Pontiella desulfatans: one gene and its partner. The protein of the gene in region 2 binds, or shares a complex with, the protein of the main gene of each other region. Links are inferred from orthologs where the notes say so. Each region holds a gene or a part of one and is shown on either strand. Other genes may lie near its edges.

Region 1 (3,264 bases), 2.3 Mb from region 2 along the record:
GAAAAGGCGGTCGTCAGGCAACGGTGGCACGAGACCACCTTGTGCACGGCGGATAGGTACGGGTTGCGGTAGAGGTACATGCCCATTTCGCTGAACTCCGCCACCACCACGTCGTACTGGGTGCGTTCAACCAGGTCGCCCACCAGCCGCATCATGGTCTTGGTGTGGTTTTTCCAGTAGATGGCCGGCAGGGAGCCGCTGACGTAGTCGCGCAGTATGCGTACCGGCAGGTTGCGCCGCTTGGTCGGGAGGGTTTCCACTTCGTGCAGCTGCCCGCGCAGTCCGGCAACATGCCGTTCCTCGGTCGGGTCGACAAACGAGGCCAGGCCAACGCAGTGGCCCCGGTCAATCAGTTGCCGCATGCGCTGATAGATCAGGCGGTGGCCGCCCGCAACGTTGCCGTGCGGCAGCCGGTTGGCTAGAATCAGTATTTTCATGCACAGCAAACCCTAGCCGAACCGCCGGCTCAGTTACACTTAAAAAACAGTTGCGGACGCTTTCTGATCCTTGGATACTGCCGTTCTTGTTAAACGAGCCTTTGCGGAACGAATGTTCCGGTCGTTGCCAACTACAATAGGAGAATGAGAAAATGAAACGTATTGCCTTTGGTCTACTAGCCCTGACAGCCTGCATCGGATTTTCCGGATGCAAATCCACCCCCAAGATGACGTCCGACAAAACCATGTTCGAAGTCATGCAGGAGGAAGTCGGAAAGATCACGGACAAAGGGGGCATGGCCTCGGTGGGCCTGGGCGAATCCCGCAATACGCAGCTGGCCATCACCAAGGCCAAGGTGGAGGCCCGCAAGAACCTCGCCCAGCTCGTTTCGGTGAAAATCGAAAACCTCGAAAAAGCCTTCATCGAGGAGGTCGGTGAAGCCAGCGGCTCCGAAATGAACGAGCTCTTCAGCTCCGCCACCAAGCAGATCACCTCGCAAACCCTGCAGGGCACCACCCCGAAAATGCAGAAATACGAAACCACCGACGGCGTCACCACCGCCTATGTCCTGATGGTCCTCAATCCCGACATCATCGACGAGTCCCTCAAGGGCAACGATGGCGCAAAGCACCTCTACGAACGTTTCCGCGCCTCCAAGGCCTTCGATGAACTCGACAAGGAAATGAAGGAATACGAAGCCGCCGAAAAAGCCGAGATGATGAACATGTAGTATCCACTCGGCTGAAAGTTTGAAAACGGGGCTTGAATACATCATTCAAGCCCCGTTTTATATGCGCCATGAAAATTCTTGGAATCGAAAGCTCGTGCGATGAAACCGCCGCCGCCGTTGTGGAGGACGGCCGCAAGGTGTTGTCGAACGCCATCTACTCGCAAATCGCCAAGCACCGCCCGTACGGTGGCGTGGTGCCGGAGATCGCCTCGCGCAACCATGTGGCCAAGCTGCCCGGCATTATCGAGGAGGCGCTGGAGGGCGCGGGCGAAACCTACGATTCCATTGATGCCTTGGCCGTCACCTACGGCCCCGGCCTGGCCAGCTCGCTGTTGATCGGTTTTACCGCCGCAAAGACCCTGGCCATGCGGCTGGGCAAGCCGCTGATCGGGGTGAACCACCACGAAGGCCACCTCCATTCCGTGTTCATGAAGGAGGATGCCCCGTCCGCAGACGAGGTGTTCCCGATGCTCGGCCTGCTCGTCTCAGGCGGCGACAGCAGCCTCGTGATGATGCGCGGTGTCGGCCAGTACGAACTGCTCGGCAGCACGATCGACGATGCCGCGGGCGAGGCGCTCGATAAAGCCGCCGCCGTGCTGAAGCTCGGTTATCCCGGCGGCCCGATCATCCAGAAGACCGCCGAGGGCGGCAACCCCGACGCCATCCGTTTCCCGCGCGGGCTCGATAGTGTGGATCGTGGAAAGTGGATCTATAAATACGACCGCGAACTCTGTTTCAGCTTTAGCGGGCTCAAGACCTCGTTGCTCACCCACGTCAAGAATCTCGACCACGAGCCAGAGGGGCAGGAGTTGGCCGATATTGCAGCCAGCTACCAGGAAGCGGTGGCCGATGCGCTGACCAAACGGGTTGCCCGGGCGCTCAAACGTTTTGAAATCAAGAGTTTTTCGTGCGCCGGCGGGGTCTCGCTCAACAAAGTGTTGCGGGAAAAGCTGACGGCCCTCTCGGAAAAGACCGGTGTTCCGCTCTTGCTCTGCCCACCGGCGCTCTGTACCGACAACGCCGCCATGATCGCCGGCGCCGCCTACGAAAAGGCCCGCCTTGGTAAGGCCATGGGCGAACCCTTGGACGTCAATCCCAACCTGCGGTTGGCGGATTGGGCGTAGGGGAGTATGGGGGCGGGGGTGTCCATGCCCGGACACCCCATTGCTCCGCCACTCCCGTACTCCACCACACAGCAAGCTTGCCTTGCTGCTGCCGAAACCCTATGGTTCGCGGCCAATTTTTCAGGAGAAAACCATGAGCGAAGAACAACTTTCAGGAAATGAATACCGCCAGCAGCGCATCGAAAACATGAACAAGCTCGCCGAGGCCGGTTTCCCGGCGTTCGGTGCCGCATTCGAGCGCACGGCCACGCTGGCCCAGCTGCACGCGGATTTCGAAGAGGGCAAGGCGGTCAAGGCCTGCGGTCGCATCGTCGCCATCCGCAAAATGGGCAAAATGGCTTTCGCCCATGTTTCCGACGGTTCCGCAAAGTTCCAGCTCATGGTCAAGAAAGACCTGGTCGGCGACGACACGTTTGATGCCTTCAAGCTGCTCGACCTTGGCGACATCATCGGCGTTGAAGGCGATCTCTTCATCACCCGCACCGAAGAGCAAACCGTCCGCGTGAACGGCTGGACGCTGCTTTCCAAGGCGCTATTGCCGCTTCCCGAAAAGTTCCACGGCCTCACCGATGTCGAAACCCGCTACCGCCAGCGCTCGCTCGACCTCATCTCCAACCCGGAAGTGATGGATGTGTTCAAGAAGCGCACGCAGGTCATGAAGGAAATCCGAAGCTTCCTCGATGGCCGCGGCTACTTCGAGGTTGAAACCCCGATGCTCCAGCAGATTGCCGGCGGCGCGGCGGCCAAGCCTTTCCAGGCGCACTACAATGCGCTCAACATCGATGTCTTCATGCGCATCGCGCCCGAGCTATACCTCAAACGCCTGATCGTCGGCGGCATGGACCGGGTCTACGAAATGAACCGCAACTTCCGCAACGAAGGGCTCGACCGCACGCACAATCCCGAATTCACCTGCCTCGAAATCTACCAGGCCTACGGCGACATGCGCACCATGCAGGAGCTGATCCAGTC
Region 2 (3,572 bases):
CGCGAATATCAATACTACCCCGCCGTCAACGAACTGAAGAACCGGGGGATCACCGCAACGGTGACCACCAACTTTCCGGCCGGTGCCGAAAATGTGATGGGTATCCTGATGGGGGCGGAAAAGGTGGATCCGTCCCAGGTCAAATCGTTCTGGCCGGGCGCCATGGCGGAGCACCTGACCAGTTGGAGCGCGGAATTCCAGAAGCCGCAGACGAAGCTCACGGCATGGATCGAGGCCGGGGCAACCGGTTCCGCCGGAGCGGTGGTGGAACCCTATTCCAACCCCAACAAGTTTCCTTCGGCGCGTTTCTATGCACATTATGCCGCGGGGTGTTCGATGCTCGAAAGCTTCTACCAGTCGATCGCCTGCCCGTTGCAGTCGCTCCTGCTCGGTGATCCGATGGCCAAGCCCTATGCACTGCCGCTTTCCGTGAACATTCTCGGGGCGGATAACATTGAGAACGACTTCACCTACCTTGCCAATGCCGCGTGCCAAGTGCAGAATGCCCAGTTTCTCTACTCCTTCCTGCTGGACGGGAAGGAGATCCGCGAAGTTTCCGAGGATAATTCCGTGCATATCCGCTTGCTGAGACTCGCCGATGGCTACCACGAGCTGCGGGCCGTGGCGCGCATCAAGCATATGGTTGAATTCAACGCCTCGTTCGATAAGCCCATCATGGTCAATAAAATGGGGCGGTCGGTGACCATTCGTCCAAACCTTGCCCGGCTCGGTAAGCACGAACACGGAATCAAGGTGCAGATTGGCGGCCAGCAAATGCCCCAAAAGATTCGGCTGGTTTCCGGGGAACGGGTGCTCGATGAGCAGATCTATGATGCCGATGCGGAGCTGGTGCTCGATGAACTGATGGTTGGCGAAGGCCCAAACCAGGTGCGCGCCATCGCCATCTACGCCGATGGCATGGAGGTTTCCAGCCCGCCGGTTAGTTTCGGAATCACCTTCAGTACCGATTCATAATCCTTGCGACAGGGGACGCGGTTCCGGGGAATAAATAAACCTTTAAATGGCCGGTGCGGAACGGTACGTTGTGCCGCGCATTTAAGGAAAAACCAATGGACAAACCATGCATATTCTTTGACCGGGACGGCATCGTGAACGAATCGCCGGGGCCCGGTTATGTCGAAAGGTGGGAGGATTTCCATCTTCAGCCCGGCTTTGTGGCAGCGCTCAGGACGGTCGCAGCCAAGGGATACCCCGCCGTCATCATCACCAACCAGCAGGGCGTGGCCAAGGGGCTCTATTCCGAAGAGGAGCTGGCCGGAATCCATGGCAACATGCGCGCGCAGCTGCGGGCCCACGGGGTCGATGTGCTGGACATTTTCCAGTGCACCCATTTTGCTTCCGACAACTGCCACTGCCGCAAACCCAAGGCCGGCATGTTCCACGATGCCGCGAAAAAACACGGGCTGGATCTTTTGCGGTCGTGGATGATTGGCGACAGCGAGAAGGATGTGGAGGCCGGGCGCCTTGCCGGTTGTAAAACGATCCGGGTGTGTCCGTTGGATGAAGGAACCAAGGCCGAGTTCCATGTCGAAAGCATGGATGAAGTGGCCGCGATTTTAGAAAAGGAGTTGAAGCCGTGCGGATAGTTGAAACTAACAGTCCAGAGGAAACCTGGGAATTGGCCGCCGAATTGGCCGGCGAGATCGGGCCCGGAACGGTGATTGCCCTGCACGGTGACCTGGGCGCGGGAAAGACCTGCTTCATCCAGGGCTTTGCCGCCGCGCTGGGCATCGACGAACCCATCACCAGTCCGACCTATACGTTGATCGGCGAATACGAAGGGCGCCTGCCGTTGCACCACATCGATCTCTACCGCCTATCGGGGCCGGAGGAAGCATTGGGCCTGGGGCTCGAGGAATATTTCGACGTCAACGGCATTACGGCCATCGAATGGGCGGAGCGCGCCGAAGGTCTGCTGCCCCCCGATTTGCTGCATGTTGAAATCAAGGCCGACGAACATACCGGAACCCGTGCGTTCCGCATTTTCAGGGAGACCGACGCATGAGGATTTTTGCCATTGAACTCAGTTCCCGCTTCGGGAGTGTTGCCCTGGTGGAAGACGGCAAGGTTGTCGCCGAAAAAAGCTGGGAGGAAAATTTCAAGAACCGCCAGCAGTTGTTCGATGCCATGGCGGATATGGAAATCGACTGGAATGGCGTGGATCTCTTCGCGGTGGGCCGCGGGCCGGGTGCCTTTTCCGGCATGCGGATCGGTTTCTCCGTGGTCAACGCCCTGGCCGCTCCGTTGAAGAAGCCGGTCTATGCCCTGAACAGCGGCGCGGCCTTGGCCGCGCAGGTGGGGGCGCCCAAAACCGCCGTGGTCGGCGATGCCCGCCGCAACAAGGTTTGGGCGGGGGTCTTCGACGGATCCGAGCTGGTAAAGGAATTCAAGTTGATGGAACTTGAAGAACTCCGCGCCTTCGTGCCCGAAGACGCACTGGTTGTCAGTCCCGACCATGACCGGTTGGAGGAACTGCTGGCCGGCTTTAGGACGATGGAGAAACCCGTGCCTGTTTTCCCGACGGCGGGCAAGCTGGGTGGACTGGTTGCCGGGCGGTTGGAGCGCGGGACCCAATCCGAACCCTTTGAGCCGCTCTACATGCACCCGCCGGTATTCATTGCCCCGCGTTTCCCTGCATAATCTATTTAGACGGTGGCACCTGTTGCCTAGGCTGTTCATATGCAAAAGATGATTGTCAACGTATCGAAGGGATTCGACGACATGCGGCCTCTTTTCAAGGCCACGACTCCCGAAGAGCGCTTGGATGAGGTGGAGAGATTGCGTCTCGAAGCCGGAAAGTTCATATATGAATATCCAGCTAGACTTCTGCGAGTTCTTACGGCTGTTAGAAAAATATGACGTCTCTTGAAAAGGGCCATGCTTTATTTCGGCTTCCCGGCGGAACAACTTAAGCACGAGCTATTTTCCGAAGAGGGTACTGTGATCCAGTTCGGTGTTCCACCGTGCCAAATTGACTTGCTGAATCAAATCAGTGGAGTTGAGTACGCCAACGCCGCCGCGCATACGATTTTTGCGAAGTATGGGGATGTGCGGATTCGGGTGATCGGCCGTGAGGATTTGCTGCTGAATAAATCTTCGACTGATCGCCTTAAGGATAAGGTGGATGTGGATGAGATTAAGCGGTCTGAGTCGACTTAGCCTTTACCCTTTTTCCTTCAACCTGCCCGATCACGATGCCGGCGATGATGAACGCCATGCCGATCAGGCTGGGCAGGGTTGGCGATTCATCCGGAAGGAGCAACCAGCTCAAGGCCGCGCCGCTGAGCGGGATTAGGAATTTCCAGAGGTTTAGCTTGGAAACCTTGATTTTGCTGAGCAAGTGGAACCAGATGGCGAAGGCCGTGGCGGAGATGATGGAAAGCCAGGCCAATGCGCCGAAGAACGATGCGGGTTGGTTCATTTGCGGGGGGCCTTCGAAGGGCAGCGCAATGAGCAGCAGCACGATCCCTCCCAGTAGCATCTGCGCACTGTTGAGGGCAATCGGGTGCAGGCCGCCCTTGCGCTTGGCCACCACAATGTTGCCGATGGCC

What was found.
Region 1: the proteins of tsaE (region 2) and tsaD are in contact, whole or in part, in a crystal structure (PDB 6N9A), measured with the Thermotoga maritima proteins. The link is inferred for Pontiella desulfatans from one-to-one orthologs. Residues at the interface, in WP_004082108.1 of Thermotoga maritima: Leu37, Gly38, Lys46, Lys57, Val59, Lys60, Ser61, Thr63, Phe64, Thr65, Leu66, Met67, Val69, Pro71, Tyr82, Arg83, Leu84, Asp86, Asp88, Phe89, Asp93, Ile128, Asp130, Glu131, Arg134; in WP_004082750.1 of Thermotoga maritima: Cys10, Asp11, Arg49, His50, Leu82, Gly84, Gly135, Gly136, Glu154, Thr155, Leu156, Asp157, Asp158, Ser159, Glu162, Asp165, Lys166, Arg169, Leu170, Tyr175, Lys213, Thr214, Leu217, Tyr218, Gln221, Arg222, Asn324.

What each region holds. Positions count from the first base shown.
Region 1 is NZ_CAAHFG010000001.1:3,310,019-3,313,282, reverse strand. The notes cover bases 303-3,264. They hold tsaD (tRNA (adenosine(37)-N6)-threonylcarbamoyltransferase complex transferase subunit TsaD), read left to right. Parts: upstream 303-1,236; coding sequence 1,237-2,292; downstream 2,293-3,264. Other genes in these bases: lysS (lysine--tRNA ligase), read left to right, coding at 2,426-3,264; E9954_RS11705 (hypothetical protein), read left to right, coding at 590-1,168; E9954_RS11710 (glycosyltransferase), read right to left, coding at 303-437. In the rest of the region: more of E9954_RS11710, read right to left, coding at 1-302.
Region 2 is NZ_CAAHFG010000001.1:968,873-972,444, forward strand. Bases 344-3,311 are described here. They hold tsaE (tRNA (adenosine(37)-N6)-threonylcarbamoyltransferase complex ATPase subunit type 1 TsaE), read left to right. Parts: upstream 344-1,597; coding sequence 1,598-2,026; downstream 2,027-3,311. Other genes in these bases: E9954_RS03740 (hypothetical protein), read left to right, coding at 344-975; E9954_RS03745 (D-glycero-alpha-D-manno-heptose-1,7-bisphosphate 7-phosphatase), read left to right, coding at 1,071-1,607; tsaB (tRNA (adenosine(37)-N6)-threonylcarbamoyltransferase complex dimerization subunit type 1 TsaB), read left to right, coding at 2,023-2,661; E9954_RS03760 (hypothetical protein), read left to right, coding at 2,899-3,180; E9954_RS03765 (DMT family transporter), read right to left, coding at 3,158-3,311. Also shown: more of E9954_RS03740, read left to right, coding at 1-343; more of E9954_RS03765, read right to left, coding at 3,312-3,572. UniProt on the Escherichia coli protein: Required for the formation of a threonylcarbamoyl group on adenosine at position 37 (t(6)A37) in tRNAs that read codons beginning with adenine.